Regions from separate parts of the Streptomyces sp. NPDC059454 genome, predicted to be linked through region 1. Evidence: riboswitches for the same ligand, from Rfam matches in the RefSeq annotation. Region 1 holds a riboswitch; each other region holds the start of a gene.
The links. A riboswitch is a leader RNA that binds a small molecule or an ion and turns the genes downstream of it on or off. The one in region 1 is predicted to bind cyclic di-AMP.
Positions count from the first base shown of each region.

Region 2: linked by a shared signal. The riboswitch ahead of ACFXAE_RS07285 (transglycosylase SLT domain-containing protein) and the one ahead of ACFXAE_RS08510 (transglycosylase family protein) in region 1 are both predicted to bind cyclic di-AMP.
Region 3: linked by a shared signal. The riboswitch ahead of ACFXAE_RS02075 (NlpC/P60 family protein) and the one ahead of ACFXAE_RS08510 (transglycosylase family protein) in region 1 are both predicted to bind cyclic di-AMP.
Region 4: linked by a shared signal. The riboswitch ahead of ACFXAE_RS11085 (M23 family metallopeptidase) and the one ahead of ACFXAE_RS08510 (transglycosylase family protein) in region 1 are both predicted to bind cyclic di-AMP.

Region 1 covers NZ_JBHYVC010000008.1:146,351-150,554, forward strand. The annotation lists gene ACFXAE_RS08500 (cytochrome P450) at 1-1,073, shown strand, start outside; gene ACFXAE_RS08505 (transglycosylase family protein) at 1,272-2,282, shown strand; cyclic di-AMP (ydaO/yuaA leader) riboswitch at 2,488-2,656, shown strand; gene ACFXAE_RS08510 (transglycosylase family protein) at 2,661-3,365, shown strand; gene eno (phosphopyruvate hydratase) at 3,600-4,204, shown strand, end outside.
Region 2 covers NZ_JBHYVC010000007.1:106,997-111,200, reverse strand. The annotation lists gene ACFXAE_RS07295 (outer membrane lipoprotein carrier protein LolA) at 1-251, opposite strand, end outside; gene ACFXAE_RS07290 (polyprenyl synthetase family protein) at 493-1,503, opposite strand; cyclic di-AMP (ydaO/yuaA leader) riboswitch at 2,085-2,253, shown strand; gene ACFXAE_RS07285 (transglycosylase SLT domain-containing protein) at 2,259-2,729, shown strand; gene ACFXAE_RS07280 (HAD family hydrolase) at 2,693-3,565, opposite strand; gene ACFXAE_RS07275 (GNAT family N-acetyltransferase) at 3,788-4,204, shown strand, end outside.
Region 3 covers NZ_JBHYVC010000002.1:155,303-159,506, reverse strand. The annotation lists gene ACFXAE_RS02085 (LuxR C-terminal-related transcriptional regulator) at 1-566, shown strand, start outside; gene ACFXAE_RS02080 (hypothetical protein) at 803-1,156, shown strand; gene ACFXAE_RS02075 (NlpC/P60 family protein) at 1,211-2,389, opposite strand; cyclic di-AMP (ydaO/yuaA leader) riboswitch at 2,397-2,553, opposite strand; gene pcrA (DNA helicase PcrA) at 2,809-4,204, shown strand, end outside.
Region 4 covers NZ_JBHYVC010000011.1:123,772-127,975, forward strand. The annotation lists gene ACFXAE_RS11070 (GNAT family N-acetyltransferase) at 1-301, opposite strand, end outside; gene ACFXAE_RS11075 (HPr family phosphocarrier protein) at 502-783, shown strand; gene ACFXAE_RS11080 (GntR family transcriptional regulator) at 934-1,629, opposite strand; gene ACFXAE_RS11085 (M23 family metallopeptidase) at 1,807-2,580, opposite strand; cyclic di-AMP (ydaO/yuaA leader) riboswitch at 2,593-2,756, opposite strand; gene ACFXAE_RS11090 (M16 family metallopeptidase) at 2,958-4,204, opposite strand, start outside.

The sequences.
Region 1 (4,204 bases):
ACCCCGCGCACCACGACGAGCCCGCCCACGCCAAGGGCAAGACCGGTATCCCCGGGGAACGCCAGGCGGAGCTGATGACGCATCTGCTGAACATCGACCCGCCGGACCACACCCGGCTGCGCCGGCTGGTCAGCAAGGCGTTCACCCCGCGCCGGGTCGCCGAGTTCGCGCCCCGCGTGCAGGAGCTCACCGACGGGCTCATCGACCGGTTCGCGGACAGCGGCTCCGCCGACCTCATCCACGAGTTCGCCTTCCCCCTGCCCATCTACGCCATCTGCGACCTGCTCGGCGTCCCGCGCGAGGACCAGGACGACTTCCGGGACTGGGCGGGCATGATGATCCGTCACGGCGGGGGTCCGCGCGGAGGGGTCGCCCGGTCCGTGAAGAAGATGCGCGGCTATCTCGCCGAGCTGATCCACCGCAAGCGCGAGGCGCTCCCCGCCGAACCCGCCCCCGGCGAGGACCTCATCTCCGGCCTCATCCGCGCCTCCGACCACGGTGAGCACCTCACCGAGAACGAGGCCGCCGCGATGGCGTTCATCCTGTTGTTCGCCGGTTTCGAGACGACCGTCAATCTCATCGGCAACGGCACCTACGCCCTGCTCACCCACTCCGGCCAGCGCGAGCGGCTGCAGCGGGCCCTCGCCGCCGGGGAGCGCGGGCTGCTGGAGACCGGTGTCGAGGAGCTCCTGCGGTACGACGGCCCCGTGGAGCTCGCCACCTGGCGGTTCGCCACCGAGCCGGTCACCATCGGCGGGCAGCACATCGCGGCAGGCGACCCCGTCCTCGTCGTACTCGCCGCCGCGGACCGGGACCCGGAGCGGTTCGCCGGCCCGGACGTGCTCGACCTCGGCCGGCGCGACAACCAGCATCTGGGATACGGCCACGGCATCCACTACTGCCTGGGCGCCCCGCTGGCCCGCCTGGAGGGCCAGACCGCGCTCGCCACCCTGCTGACGCGTCTGCCGGACCTGCGGCTCGCGGTGGAACCGGCCGAACTCCGCCGGCGGGGCGGGCTCATCATGCGCGGACTGCGCACGCTCCCGGTGGAGTTCACTCCTCCGCGGAAGTGACGGGCCGGGCCGCCGTCCGCTGTGCCCCCGAGCGGGCCAGCGCAAACATGACACGCGCTCAACTCTGTGATCTTCACGTGATCTGCGCGGCATTAACTTGTGACAAGTGATCGTCTGCGGATACGTTCACCCATCAAGTGCGGTGCATCGGTCTCGGTTCGCCGCGCGGGTCATTGCTGTCTTGCGAAAGGTCTCCGCATGCTCTCCGGGAACGGTCGGCACCGCCGCCCCCGCCAGGCTCCGGCTCTCCTCGTCGCGGCCGGGGTGACCGGCTCCGCCATCGCGATCCCGCTCCTCGGAGCCGGCAGCGCCAGCGCGGCCGACGGTGCGACCTGGGACCGGGTCGCCGAATGCGAAAGCGGCGGCTCATGGAGCCAGAACACCGGCAACGGCTACTACGGCGGCCTGCAGTTGACCCAGGACGACTGGGAGAACTACGGCGGCCTGGACTACGCGGCCAGCGCCGACCAGGCCAGCCGCGGCCAGCAGATAGCCGTGGCCGAGAGAATCCTCGCCGACCAGGGGGTCGGCGCGTGGCGCACCTGCGGACTGACGGCGGGGCTGAACCAGGACTCGGCGTCGGCCGGCGTCGACACGGGCGTGGCTGGGGACTCCACCTCGGACACGTCCGACTCCTCCGGTTCGTCCGACTCGTCCGGGTCGTCGGACTCCGGCGGTTCATCCGCTTCGCCCTCCCCGTCGGCCACGTCCGGCCCGTCGTCCGGCGCCGAGGAATCGGAGGACGGCGAGGGTGCGGCCGGCGAATCGGCCAACTCCGACAAGTCGAGCGACTCGGACGCGGATTCGGACACCGGCTCCGGCGACGGATCCGGCACCTCCCCCTCCGTCTCGGCCACTCCCAGGGGTGATGAGTCGGACAAGTCCGGCCAGACCACCGGCTCTTCCGAAGCCTCCGACGCCGAAGGCACCGGTACCGGTCGTCACCGCGGCTCCAGTGCCGAGGAGGACCGTACGTCGGAATCGTCCGGCCGGCATGCCTCGCGCGGCACCGATGCCTCGCGCGACGCCGCCGACGGCTCGTACACCGTGCGCATCGGCGACAGCCTCTCGTCCATTGCCGACTCCCTTGAGTTCGACGGCGGATGGCGGTCGCTCTACGCCGAGAACGAGCAGGTCGTCGGCGTCGACCCGGACCTCATCCTGCCGGGTCAGGAGCTCGAGGTCGGGGTCGAACCGGGCGAAAAGTGACGCTCGAAAGGGCGTGGATCCGGCGGCGGTTGGCGTCATGTTTCGCGGCGAATGTCCGGTTTAAAGGCTGTGAGAGATAGGTCTCAGAAGCCCTGATCGTCTTTGAAATTCCGTGGATCGCGTGTCTACGGTCGTGACCGCTCGCCATCGCGGGCCCCGGCTGCCGCCACGCCGAATCCTGCCAGTGGCAGCACGGGAACAGTCGTCGCGTCATGCGCCGTAGGCAGGAGCGGGGGACCCAAGGTAAGTGCCCCTTCCGGTGATTGACACCGGATCGGGCTTGGGGTGAAGCCGCGTCCCGTGAGGGGCGTGGCCGGGCAACTCAACCGGCCCGAACCCGACAGCTCACCTCGCAGGCGTCGGTGAGGGGATCCAACCATGCTGTTTTCCGGCAAGGGCAAGCACCGTCGTCCGTCCAAGGCCACCCGCGCGATCGCCGTCGCCGGTGTCGCCTCCGCCGCCGTCGCCGCCCCGCTGATGGCGGCCGGCAGCGCCTCCGCCGCCACCGCCTCCGAGTGGGACGCCGTCGCCCAGTGCGAGTCCGGCGGCAACTGGTCCATCAATACCGGCAACGGTTACTACGGCGGTCTGCAGTTCTCCGCCTCCACCTGGGCCGCGTACGGCGGCACGCAGTACGCCGCCACCGCCGACCAGGCCGGCAAGGCCCAGCAGATCGAGATCGCCGAGAAGGTCCTCGCGGGCCAGGGCAAGGGCGCCTGGCCGGTCTGCGGCACGGGCCTGTCCAACACCGCCTACACCGGCTCCTCCTCGAACGACACCTCGAACGGCTCCTCGCAGAGCACCGGTTCCACCGAGACCCGTGAGGCCGAGCAGAAGGCCTCCCGCTCCGCCGAGCGCCCGGCCGCCGAGCAGAAGGCCGAGGAGAAGACCGTCACCACCCCGACCGGCGAGAAGGTCGAGAAGGGCGACGGCGAGTACAAGGTCGTCAAGGGCGACACCCTCAGCTCCATCGCCGCCGAGCGCGACGTCAAGGGCGGCTGGGCCGAGCTGTTCGAGCTGAACGACGACATCGTCGACGACGCCGACCTCATCTACCCGGGCCAGCAGCTGCACCTGAAGTAAGCGGCTGTCCCCCTGCTACCCGCCCCGGTGCGTCTTCCCCCGTGCGCGCCGGGGCGGGGTTTTTTACGGCCGGGTTTCCGGAAACAGCTTTGTTCCGTTCGGAAACAATTTACTCTCGGTTCTGTCCACGGGGCGGGCGACCGGCTGGCCGATCGTCCGGAGCCGGTTAGGCTCGGACTCGCAAGACCCTCCGGGGTCCTGCTCGCCCGCGTCACATCCAAGAAGGAGATGCTCGTGCCGTCCATCGACGTCGTCGTAGCCCGGGAAATCCTGGACTCCCGAGGCAACCCCACGGTCGAGGTCGAGGTCGGCCTCGACGACGGCAGCACGGGTCGTGCCGCCGTCCCGTCCGGCGCCTCCACCGGCGCCTTCGAGGCCATCGAACTCCGTGACGGCGATGCCAACCGTTACCTGGGCAAGGGTGTCGAGAAGGCCGTCCTGGCCGTCATCGAGCAGATCGGCCCGGAGCTCGTCGGCTACGACGCCACCGAGCAGCGCCTGATCGACCAGGCGATGTTCGACCTGGACGCCACCGACAACAAGGGCTCCCTCGGCGCCAACGCCATCCTCGGCGTCTCGCTCGCCGTCGCCCACGCCGCCTCCGAGGCGTCCGACCTCCCGCTCTTCCGCTACCTGGGCGGCCCCAACGCGCACCTGCTGCCGGTGCCGATGATGAACATCCTGAACGGCGGCTCGCACGCCGACTCCAACGTGGACATCCAGGAGTTCATGATCGCCCCGATCGGCGCGGAGTCCTTCTCCGAGGCCCTGCGCTGGGGCGCCGAGATCTACCACACCCTGAAGAAGGTCCTGAAGAGCAAGGGCCTGGCCACCGGCCT
Region 2 (4,204 bases), on a different contig from region 1:
GTAGTGATCTTCACGGTGCCGGACAGCTGCTCGACGTCCGACTTCGCGATCTTCTCTATCAGCTGCGCGGCGGTGATCTCCGGCAGGTCGGGGTCGCCGGAGTCGGCGATCGCGGGGACGAGACCGATGGTCGCGGCCGCCACTCCCATCACGGTGACCGGGACGACGTACCGCGCGGCCCTGCGCCGTCGCGTGCGCGGCTCGTCGGCCTCCCCCGCGGTCGTCATGTCGTCGGATTCGTACGGTGCCATGTGTGCCCTACCTCCGTAGTCGGCGGCGGCTTTTCGTCTCGTGACCTCGCACCAGTCTCACCCTGAGCCGCCATTCTCACCCGAATCGGTGAGAAGTGGTGTTGTCCGTCGTGGTCCATCTGACCAAATCCGGCAGGCGGATTCGTCAGACCCCGGACGCAACTCCACGTACTGCTGGGGTATGACACGCGGGGCGGTTTCCTCCCCCGCCCCGTAGGGGTCACGGGGAGTCCGGGCCGGTTCAGCCCGCGCGGTGCACCACCGCGTCGCACAGCTGCACGAGTGCCGTCTTCGCCTCGCACTCCGGCAGCGGGGCCAGCGCCGCGCGCGCCTCCTCGGCGTACCGCACGGTGTCCCGGCGGGCCTGCTCCAGCGCGGGGTGGGCGCGCAGCAGCCGCAGCGCCTCGGCGTGCCGGACGTCGTCGGTGAGGTCGGAGTCGAGCAGCTCGCACAGGGCGATGTCGTCGGCGAGACCCAGCCGGGCCGCCCGTTCGCGCAGCCGCAGCACGGGCAGGGTGGCGATGCCCTCGCGCAGGTCGGTGCCGGGGGTCTTGCCGGACTCGTGGGAGTCGGAGGCGATGTCCAGGACGTCGTCGGCGAGCTGGAAGGCGACGCCGAGCCGCTCGCCGTACTGGGTCAGCACGTCCACGACCGTCTCCTCGGCCCCGGACATCATCGCGCCGAACCGGCAGGCGACGGCGACCAGCGAGCCGGTCTTGCCGCCGAGCACGTCGAGGTAGTGGTCGACCGGGTCGCGGCCGTCCTGCGGTCCCGCGGTCTCCAGGATCTGCCCGGTGACCAGCCGCTCGAACGCCTCGGCCTGCACCCGCACGGCCTCAGGACCGAGGTCGGCCAGGATGTGCGAGGCCCGCGCGAAGAGGAAGTCGCCGGTGAGGACCGCGACGGAGTTGCCCCAGCGGGCGTTCGCGCTGTCGACCCCGCGCCGCACCTCGGCCTCGTCCATCACGTCGTCGTGGTACAGCGTGGCCAGGTGGGTGAGCTCCACCACCACGGCGGAGGGCACGACACCGGGCGCGTAGGGGTCGCCGAACTGGGCGGCGAGCATCACCAGCAGCGGACGGAACCTCTTGCCACCGGCCCGCACCAGGTGCTGGGCGGCCCCGGTGATGAAGGGGACCTCACTCTTGGTGGCCTCGAGCAGCCCTTCCTCGACAGCCGTCATTCCGGCCTGGACATCGGCTTCCAGAGCCTGGTCCCGCACGCTCAGCCCGAACGGCCCGACGACGGTCACGAGGGGTCTCCTGTCTGCTGGTGTCCACTGGCGATTACACGGAATGTCGATAGGTCGCTGCCTTCACTCAAGTCAGCGTATCCGGTCACGTTTCGATCACCGCCAGCGCCCGGGGTTACCGGCAGGGCTGCAGAGGATCAGGAACGGAGTGATTTTGATCGGTTGATAACAACGGACATTCCTCGCCTTTCCCGGACGCGGCAATCCACTCCTCGACCCGGCCCCGGCCCGCCTTCCGGGCCGCGGCCCACCGCGCGGATCACCCCGCCCGCCCTGACGTCCGATTTGCCGCAAATACCGAGTGAATTCCCCTTGGTGAGAAATGTACCCAGAGGGAATCCCCGGTGAAGTGGGTCACGCGCGATCCACCACCCCCGCCACCGGCCGCCACCCGCCGCCACCCGCCTCCAGCCTTCCCACAGCGCCGAGTTGACCCTTGGCACCTGCAAAGGATCAAGCATCCCAAAAGCCCCATTGCAAGATCAAACGGCGCCTTGTGTGATGTCCGCACTTGTTCCCGACATGTGCTCTCGCATACGTTCCGGGCCTGCCGGGTGGACGCCTAATCCTGCCGCCGCCCGGATCAACCCACGACGATCACTCAGAACGGCAGGAGCGGGGGACCCAGGTAAGCCGCCGGGCCGGACACGTGCCGGAACGGCTAGGGGTGAAGCCATGCCCGCAGGGGCACGGCCGGGCACTCTCCCGCCCGAACCCGACAGCTCACCTCGCAGGCGTAGGAGAGGAACCCAGACATGCCTGCTTTCGGTCAGCACCGCCGCCGCCTCGCCCGCTCCCTCGCCGTCGCCGGCGTCGCCGTGGTCGCCCTGCCGCTGTTCGGCGCGACCAGTGCCTCCGCGGCCACCACCGAGCCGACGACGACCGCCGCCTCCGTGACGGCGTACCCGGACAACCTCGACGGCTGGATCCGCGAGTCGCTGGACGTCATGGCGCAGCACGGCATCCCGGGCAGCTACGACGCCATCCACCGCAACATCATGCGCGAGTCCTCCGGCAACCCGTACGCCATCAACAACTGGGACTCCAACGCCGCCGCCGGTACCCCGTCGAAGGGCCTGCTGCAGGTCATCGACCCGACCTTCGCGGCCTACCACGTGCCCGGCACCGCCTTCGACCCGTACGACCCGGTCGCGAACATCACGGCGGCCTGCAACTACGCCGCCGACCGCTACGGCTCCATCGACAACGTCTTCGGCGCGTACTGAGCCACCCGCTGACGGGCGAGCGTCATCGCCCCGCCGAACAGTCGCTCGAGGACGACGGCCACGCCGTCGTCCTCGTTCGACGCGGTGACCTCGTCCGCCACCGCCTTCAGCTCGGGATGCGCGTTGGCCATGGCGACGCCGTGGGCCGCCCAGTCGAACATGGGGATGTCGTTCGGCATGTCGCCGAAGGCGATCGTCCGCGCCGGGCTCAGCCCCAGGTGTTCGGCGGCCAGCGCAAGGCCGGTCGCCTTGGTCACCCCGCACGGCTGGAGCTCCACGGTGCCCGGCCCCGACATGGTGACCGTGGCCAGCGAACCGACCACCGACCGGGCCGCCGCCGCCAACGCGTCGTCGGACAGGTCCGGATGGCGCAGCAGCACCTTGCTGATCGGCCGGTCCCACAGCTCCCCGCGCCGCTCGACCCGCACCGCGGGCAGGGTCGGGTGCGGCATCAGATAGCCGGGCTCGATCAGCGTCAGCCCGTCGACCCCGTCCTGGTCGACCGCGGCGTACACCTCCCCCACCTCGGCCTCGATCTTGCCGAGCGCGGTCTCCGCCAGTTCCCGGTCCAGCGTCACGGACCACAGCAGCCGGTCCGCACCGGCGTCGTACACCTGCGCGCCCTGTCCGCACACCGCGAGCCCCGTGCAGCCGAGGTCGTCCAGGAGCGGCCGCACTCTGGGGGCCGGGCGCCCCGTCACCACGAGGTGCTGCGCACCGGCCCGCCCCGCCCGCGCGAGCGCGGCGAGGGACCGGTCGGAGAGGGTGTCGTCGCCGCGCAGCAGCGTCCCGTCCAGGTCGGTGGCGATGAGCGAGCAATCGGTGGGTGCGGCCATGATCAGAGAATACGGACAACTCGACGGTCCGATTCACCGTGCCCGTTTGCGCTCGCTTTCGGTGTGGTTCCCCTTCTCTCGGTGCCGGGTAAGGACCGGTTCAGGACTCTTTCCCCGTTTGGCAAGAACATGGTCCGCTATCTACCGTCCACCTGGTCCCGGGCGGTACCTTCCAAGAGTCCAGGGGGGACTTGATCGGGGGGTCAGGTGAGCAGTGGACGCATGCGCGTGCTGAGGCCCGAGGAGCTCGGCGAGGGGGAACGGGAGCGCTGGCGGGAGCTGCGCGCCGCGGCGGACGCACCGCGCAACCCCTTCATGGAACCGGAGTTCAGCATCACCGCGGCCCGGGTGCGCCCGCGGGCCCGGGTCGCCGTGCTGTACGCGGGCGCACAACCGGCGGGCTTCCTGCCGTACGAGCGGGGTGTGTTGGGGCAGGGCCGGGCGATCGGGCTCGGAGTGTCGGACTGCCAGGGCGCGGTCCTGGCCCCAGGTGTCGTCCCGGAGGCGGGTGAACTGCTGCGGGGCTGCTCGGTGTCGAGCTTCGCCTTCGACAACCTGGAGGCGGGCCAGCGGTTGTTCGCGCCGTACGCGGCCGAGGAGCACGCCACGTACGTCATCGACGTGGAGAAGGGCTACGAG
Region 3 (4,204 bases), on a different contig from region 1:
TGGTCGGCGAGGCCGCCGACGTCGACCAGGCGGTCACGGTCATCACCGCCACCCGGCCCGAGGTGGTCCTGCTCGACGTGCACCTGCCCGGTGGCGGCGGTGTCGAGGTGCTGCGCCGCTGTGCCCCGTTGATGGGTGACGCCGAGCAGCCGGTCCGTTTCCTTGCCCTGTCCGTGTCGGACGCGGCGGAGGACGTGATCGGGGTGATCCGGGGCGGTGCCCGCGGATACGTGACCAAGACGATCACCGGGACCGACCTGGTCGACTCGATCTTCCGGGTGCAGGAGGGGGACGCGGTCTTCTCGCCGCGTCTGGCCGGCTTCGTCCTGGACGCCTTCGCCTCGACCGACGCCCCGCCGGTCGACGAGGACATGGACCGCCTCACCCAGCGCGAGCGGGAGGTACTACGGCTGATCGCCCGGGGCTACGCCTACAAGGAGATCGCCAAGCAGCTGTTCATCTCGGTGAAGACGGTCGAGTCCCACGTCTCGGCGGTCCTGCGCAAGCTCCAGCTGTCCAACCGCCACGAACTGACCCGCTGGGCGACGGCGCGGCGGCTGGTCTGAGCGGGCCGTTCGGACCACGCGCGTGGCGCCTGCGAAGGGCATCTCGCCGGGAGCCGCGCGGCTCCGGTGGCGGGTTGTGCGGAAGTGGCGTGAGCGGACCCGTCGGGGGACCACAAGTGGCAGGGGCCCTGCTCCGGCTTCGTCGTCTTCGCTCAGGGTGATGACCGATGTGCCGGAGGAAGGACGGATGAGGGCGCCGGAGTGCTACGCGGCGGCTATGGCTAGGCTCCGGCCTCATGGACGTACTCATCCACCTCTTCGTCGGTCTGCACATCATCGGCATCGCGTCGCTCCTCGGCGGTTTCCTCACCCAGATGAAGGCGATGGGCGCGGGCACCGCCCGGTTCGTCCCCGCGATGCTGCACGGTGCGCTGACGATGCTGGTCACCGGTGTGGTCCTGGTCGGCCTCAACCAGGCCCAGGACTACTCCGTCGACAACATCAAGATCGGCGTGAAGCTGGCCCTGCTGATCGTGATCCTCGGCCTGGTCTATGTGAAGCGGGACGAGGAGAGGGTGGACAAGGGCCTGTTCGGCCTGGTCGGCCTGCTGACCGTGACGAATGTCTTCATCGCGGTGCTGTGGACCTGATCGCCTCCGCCCGGCGCCGCGTGCAGGGGCGCCGGGCTCCGTCCCCCGAGCAGGTCAGGCGGGGCGCACCACGCTGTGGATCGAGGACTCGCCGTCGTAGAAGATCGACTCCTCGCGGACGTACGTGCCGGGCTTCGGCGCGTGGATCATCATCCCGTTGCCGATGTAGATGCCCACGTGGGTGACATCGTCGTAGAAGAAGACCAGGTCACCGGGGAGGGCCTGGGAGACGGGGACCGTCGTGCCCGCGTCGACCTGGTCGTAGGTGGTGCGCGGGACGGTGACGCCGGCGGCCTTCCACGCGGCCTGGGTGAGGCCTGAGCAGTCGTAGGAGCCGGGGCCGGTGGCGCCCCAGACGTACGGCTTGCCGATCTGCGCGCGGGCGAAGGCGAGGGCCTTCTCGGCCTTGGTGGCGTATGAGGAGTCGGTGGACGGCGTGGTGGCCGAGCCGGAGGACCCCGAGGAGCTGCCCGACGTGCCGTCGTCCTGCTGAGCGGCGGCGGCCTCCTCCTGGGCCTTCTGCTGCTCCGCCTGCTGCCGGGCGAGCTCGGCGGCCTTGCGGGCGGCCTCCTTCTGCTTCTTCTTCTCGATCGCCGCGAGCCGTGCCTTCTCCTCGGCGGTCAGCTTCGACATCAGCGCGCGGGCGTCGGCGAGCTTCTTCTGGACGGTGGCCTTGGCCGTCTTCAGGTCGCCCTGGGACTCGGTGAGCGTCTCGAGGCTCTCGGTGGCCTCCTGGCGCTTCTTCATCGTCTCGGACTGCTGGGTGACGTAGTCGTCGACCGCTTCCTTCTGGCGGCCGGTCATCCGGTCCATCAGCTGGGACCGGTCGAAGAAGTCCTGCGGGGTGTCCGCGAGCAGGAAGGTCGCGGTGTCGGGGACACCGGAACCGGTCCGGTACTGGGCGGCGGCGAAGGTGCCCAGCTCCTCCCGCGCGTCGTTGAGCTTCTGGGTGCGCTTGGCCACGTCGTCGAGGAGGGTGCCGACCTGCTTGCGCTGCTTCGCGGTCTTCTCCTTGGCCGCGTTGTACTTCTCGGTCGCCGACTCCGCCTGGCGGTAGAGGTCGTCGACCTTCTTCTCGACCTCCTCCAGGCTCGGCCTGCCGTCGTCGGAGGGGGCGGCGGTGGCCGTCTGGGACAGCAGGGCCACGGAGGTCAGCGCGGCCGTGGCGAGGGCCGGGGTCCGTATGCCTGCCACGCGCGTGCCGGGGATGCGCGACTTGCGGTGCGACGCCAAGGGAGGCGACTCCTTCCAGTGCTCCGCCTACCGGGTTAGCTGTCGGGTTCGGGCGGGTGCTTGGAAGGGTTGCCCTACGGCCGCTCCGCGAGGGAGTGGGCCGATTCACCCCAAGGTTTCGGTGGGTCCCCGGCTCCGGCTGCCGTGATCGGCAGTGACGGACTCGGCGGAGGCCGCGCGGCCCGGCGAGGTTCGCCGGTGGGGGTCGCACGGCCCGCCCGCACCGTAGCCAACTGGTGTGGTCCCTGTGAAGGTTGATGGGTGATATGCCCGATACATTTTCGTGACCTTGCGTGTGGCGTCACGCAGGGTGAGATGATGGTTCTGGAGGGTGCGTGTTCTGCCCCGGCTGCCGGAATCCGGGGATGTTCCCGGGGCGGCCCCGGGTTGTCGGTGGAGCGCCCTAGACTCGGAGAGCGATGAGCAGCCTCTTTGACGACAGCTTCCTGGCAGACCTCCAGGCCCGGCGGGGCCCCGCGGAGGAGCCCCCGCCACCACCCGAGGACGAGCACGTACCGGAGCAGATCCCGGACGACCTGTTCGGCGGGAGGTTCGACGTGCCGCCGGACAGGGACACCCACTACCGCGACGGCGCCCCGCGCCCGGTGATCGACGCCGCCGCGCTCCTCGAAGGGCTCAACGACAACCAGCGCGCCGCCGTCGCCCACTCCGGCTCCCCGCTGCTCATCGTGGCCGGCGCCGGCTCCGGCAAGACCCGCGTGCTCACCCACCGCATCGCCCACCTGCTGGCCGAGCGGCACGTCCACCCGGGCCAGATCCTCGCGATCACCTTCACCAACAAGGCCGCGGGTGAGATGAAGGAGCGCGTCGAGCAGCTCGTCGGCCCGCGCGCGGGCGCCATGTGGGTCATGACGTTCCACAGCGCGTGCGTGCGCATCCTGCGCCGCGAGAGCAAGAAGCTCGGCTTCACGTCGTCGTTCTCGATCTACGACGCCGCCGACTCCAAGCGTCTGATGGCCCTGGTCTGCCGGGACCTCGACCTCGACCCCAAGCGCTTCCCGCCGAAGTCCTTCAGCGCCAGGATCAGCAATCTGAAGAACGAGCTGATCGACGAGGAGGACTTCGCCGCCCGGGCCGCCGACGGTTTCGAGAAGACCCTCGCCCAGGCCTACGCCATGTACCAGTCACGCCTGCGCGAGGCGAACGCCCTCGACTTCGACGATCTGATCATGACGACGGTCAACCTGCTCCGCGCCTTCCCGGACGTCGCCGAGCACTACCGCCGCCGCTTCCGGCACGTCATGGTCGACGAGTACCAGGACACCAACCACGCCCAGTACGCCCTGGTGCGTGAGCTTGTCGGCACCTCCGGGCACCCCGCCGACGTACCGCCCGCCGAGCTGTGCGTGGTGGGTGACGCCGACCAGTCGATCTACGCCTTCCGCGGCGCGACGATCCGCAACATCCTCCAGTTCGAGGAGGACTACCCGGACGCGACCACGATCCTGCTGGAGCAGAACTACCGCTCCACGCAGACCATCCTGAGCGCGGCCAACGCCGTCATCGAGCGCAACGAGTCCCGCCGCCCCAAGAACCTGTGGACCAACGCCGGCACGGGCGCGCGGATCACCGGGTACGTCGCGGACACCGAGCACGACGAGGCCCAGTTCGTCGCCGACGAGATAGACCGCCTCACGGACGCGGGCGAGGCGAAGGCGGGTGACGTCGCCGTCTTCTACCGCACCAACGCCCAGTCCCGTGTCTTCGAGGAGATCTTCATCCGCGTTGGCCTGCCCTACAAGGTCGTCGGCGGCGTCCGCTTCTACGAGCGCAAGGAGGTCCGGGACGTCCTGT
Region 4 (4,204 bases), on a different contig from region 1:
CGGCGCCGATGCGGTCGTAGCGTACGGTGGCGATGAACTCGCCGCCGATGGTGGCCGCGAGTCCCACCCGGTCCACGAAGTCGTGGTGCGTGAAGCGGTGGACGTCCTTGGCGGACAGGCGAGGGTAGGGCGCGAAGAAGCGGTAGTACTTCGACTCGTCCGACACCTGCTCGTAGAAGCTGACCAGGCGCTCGGCGTCATCAACGGTGATGGGGCGGATGCGCGCGGTGCCGCCGTCGCGCAGCACCACGTCGGCCTCCCAGTGGGCGGGATACTCGTGCCGGTCCGACGAGATCTGCATGGGCCCCAGACTACGGCTCGCGTACGACAACGGCGCGAGGCAGTCTGTGGTGGACGACAGCCGGGCCGAGGCCGCGGTCCGGCTGTCGCCGGGAGCGGGAGCGGATGCCACTTCGGGCACGCTCCGGTACACGCTCCGGGCACGCTTCACGATGTGGGAAACTGGTCTAGACAACCCTGAACACCGAAGGGCAGCAACACATGGCTGAGCGCCGCGTCAACGTCGGCTGGGCCGAGGGCCTCCACGCCCGCCCCGCTTCCATCTTCGTCCGAGCCGCCACGGCCACAGGCGTCCCGGTGACGATCGCCAAGGCCGGGGGCGACCCCGTCAACGCGGCCTCCATGCTGGCTGTGCTGGGCCTGGGCGCCCAGGGCGGCGAGGAGATCGTCCTCGCGTCCGACGCCGAGGGCGCCGACGCCGCCCTGGACCGGCTGGCGAAGCTGGTCTCCGAGGGTCTCGAGGAGCTCCCCGAGACCGTCTGAGCACGTATGGGGTGCGGGAATGTCTCCTCACCGACACGCACCGCAACCGAAAGGCCCGCCCGGACCACCGGGCGGGCCTTTTGCTTTTCCCTTTACGGGCAGCAGAGATAACCCCCGAGAAATGAACCCTCTTTGTATACGGCACCTGTGTTAATGCCGAAGGCTCGGCATGTTTACAGGATGTTGCGAGTTCCTCACACGGTCCGCGCGGCCGGCGCCGGAGACGAAACGCAGGCGGTGCCCGGCGCTCGCGCGCTCGGTGTGCAGTGCCGTGACGGACCGCGCGCGGTCACCGTCGCCGCGCGCCACGGCGTCCACGATCGCGCCGTGCTCCGCCCAGTACCCGACCGGGTCGGGCGGCCCCTCGGTGGTGTACATCCAGGCGATCTTGTGCCGCAGCTGGGTCAGCGTCGAGGTCAGTGCCGGGCTGCCGGTGGCTTGGGCGAGCGTCTCGTGAAACCAGCCGCTCAGGGAGCGCAGGTCGTCGCTGCTGCCCTGGCGGGCGCGTTCCTGCCCCAGCCGGACCAGGCCGCGCAGCACCTTCAGATGGGCCTCGGTGCGGCGCTGGGCCGCGCGGGAGGCGCCGAGCGGCTCGAGGAGCATGCGCATCTCCAGCAGGTCGGCGGCCTCCTGCTCGGTGGGTTCCGCGACGCACGCGCCCGCGTGCCGCCGGGTCACCACGAATCCCTCGGCCTCCAGCGTGCGCAGCGCCTCCCGGACGGGGACGCGGGAGACACCGTAACGGCGGGCGAGTACTTCCTCGGTGAGCCGGCCGCCGCGCTCGTGGACACCCGCGACGATGTCGTCCCGGATCGCCGTGCACACCGAGTGCGCGGGAATACGCATGACCGACCTCCGGCTTAATCCCCGTGAAACGTCGACGATTGACGTGTGTTCCGTGACTCTATTCCAATCAGCGGGAATTCACGACGGCGGACCGGAATCCATGCATATTTTTTGGACAGGCCCCCGGAAACACCGATGCCCCGGCTCGGGGAGCCGGGGCATCGGGAAGCGGTCGGGTCAGAGGTTCACCCCGTGCGCACGGAGGTAGGCGACGGGATCGAGGTCGGAGCCGTACTCGGCGGTCGTACGGGCCTCGAAGTGCAGATGCGCGCCCGTGACGTTGCCGGTGGCGCCGGAGACGCCTATCTGCTGCCCGGCGGCGACCTGCTGGCCCACGGAGACGCCGATGGACGACAGGTGACCGTACTGGGTGTACGTACCGTCGTGCATCTTGATGACGACCTGGTTGCCGTACGAGCCGCCCCAGCCGGCCTCGACGACGGTGCCGATGCCGACCGACTGGACGGGGGTGCCGCTCGCGGCGTGGAAGTCGACACCGGTGTGGCTGCCGGAGGACCACAGCGAGCTGCCGGCCTGGTAACTGGTCGAGACGTACGAGCCGGGGATCGGGGAGACGAAGGTGTTGAGGCGCTCACGCTCGGCCTCACGCGCGGCGCGCTCCTTCTCCGCGCGGGCCTCCTCCGCCGCCTTGGCGGCCTTCTCGCGCGCGGTCTCCTCGGCGGCCTTCCGTGCGGCGGCCTCGGCCGCCTCCCGGGCGGCCTCGTGCTGGGCGGCCGCCTGGGCGTCGATCCGGTCGGCGACCGCGTCGCCCAGGGTGACGACGGGCGTGAGGCCGGTCTGCGCGGCGGCGGGTTCGGCGGCGAGTGCGGGAGCCGCGAGGGAACCGACGACGCCGGTGGTGGTGAGCGCCGCGACGCCCGCCGCGCGGGCGGTGCCGCGCTGCGTCCGGCTGGGACGACGGTGCTTGCCCGGGGCGCGGGTGAACGCCATGTACAGGCTGGTCCTTTCCTTCCCTCTCGCCTACCGGGTTAGCTGACGGGTTCGGAGCAGGAAGGTCTCCTACGGACCCCCTCGCGACACGCGCGGGCGTCCGATTCACCCCAGGGACTGCACGGGTCCCCGGCTCCCCTGGCTCGCGCCGTACGGGGACTCGGCGATGGCTGTCCGGTGCCGCGGATGCGGCGCACTGCCCGACGAACAGCCCGGATGACGCTAAGCGGGCCGTCCCCCCGTCCTCAAACGAATCCCGGTTTTTGTAGCGCATCCCACAGGGCAGACAGGCAACTTCCGCCCCGATTCGGGCACAAGCGGGCCCTGGTGACCTTCGTGTCACCAGGGCCCCACGCGCGCGTGCGCCTTCGCGGCTCCTACTCGGCCGCCACGACGGTGACTTCACCGATCCCGAGGGCCTCGACGGGCGCCTTGATCTGCGCCGCGTCACCGACGAGGACGGTCACCAGACGGTCCACCGGGAAGGCGTTCACGACGGCCGCGGTGGCCTCCACGGTGCCGGTCGCGGCCAACTGCCGGTACAAGTCGGCCTGGTAGTGGTCGGGCAGGTGCTGCTCGACCTGGTCGGCCAGGGTGCTCGCGACCGCCGCGGCGGTCTCGTACTTGAGCGGCGCCACACCCACGAGGTTCTGCACGGCGACATCGCGTTCGTCGTCGGTGAGCCCTTCCGCGGCGAGCGTGCGCAGCACCGTCCACAGGTCCTCGAGGGCGGGGCCGGTGTTCGGGGTGTCGACGGAGCCGCTGATGGCCAGCATCGCCGCACCCGTGCCGTCCGGGGCGGACCGCAGGATCTGCCCGAACGCCCGGACGCCGTAGGTGTAGCCCTTCTCCTCACGCAGCACGCGGTCCAGGCGGGACGTGAGGGTGCCGCCCAGGCAGTACGTGCCGAGCACCTGCGCGGGCCACACGCGGTCGTGCCGGTCGGGGCCGATACGGCCGATCAGCAGCTGCGTCTGGACGGCGCCGGGACGGTCCACGATCACGACGCGGCCGGTGTCGTCGGCGACCACCGGGGGGACGGGCCGCGGCTGTGCCGAGGAGCCGGTCCAGGAGCCCAGTGTGTCGCCGAGCAGCGCGTCCAGGTCGATGCCGGTGAGGTCACCGACGACCACGGCGGTGGCCGTGGCGGGGCGGACGTGCTTCTCGTAGAAGGCGCGTACGGCCGCGGAGTCGATGCCGGTGACCGTCTCCTCGGTGCCCTGGCGCGGACGCGACATGCGCGCACTCGCCGGGAACAGCTCCTTGGAGAGCTCCTTGGCGGCGCGGCGGGAGGGGTTGGCCAGCTCGTGCGGGATCTCGTCGAGGCGGTTGCGGACCAGCCGCTCGACCTCGCTGTCGGCGAACGCGGGCGCCCTGAGGGCGTCGGCGATCAGACCGAGTCCCTTGGTGAGCCGCGAGGCCGGGACCTCCAGGCTGAGGCGGACGCCGGGGTGGTCGGCGTACGCGTCCAGGGTGCCGCCGCAGCGCTCCAGCTCGGCCGCGAACTCCTCGGCGGAGTGCTTGTCGGTGCCCTCGGAGAAGGCCCGCGCCATGATCGTGGCGACACCGTCGAGACCGGCCGGCTCGGCCTCCAGCGGCGCGTCGAGGAGCACCTCGACGGCGA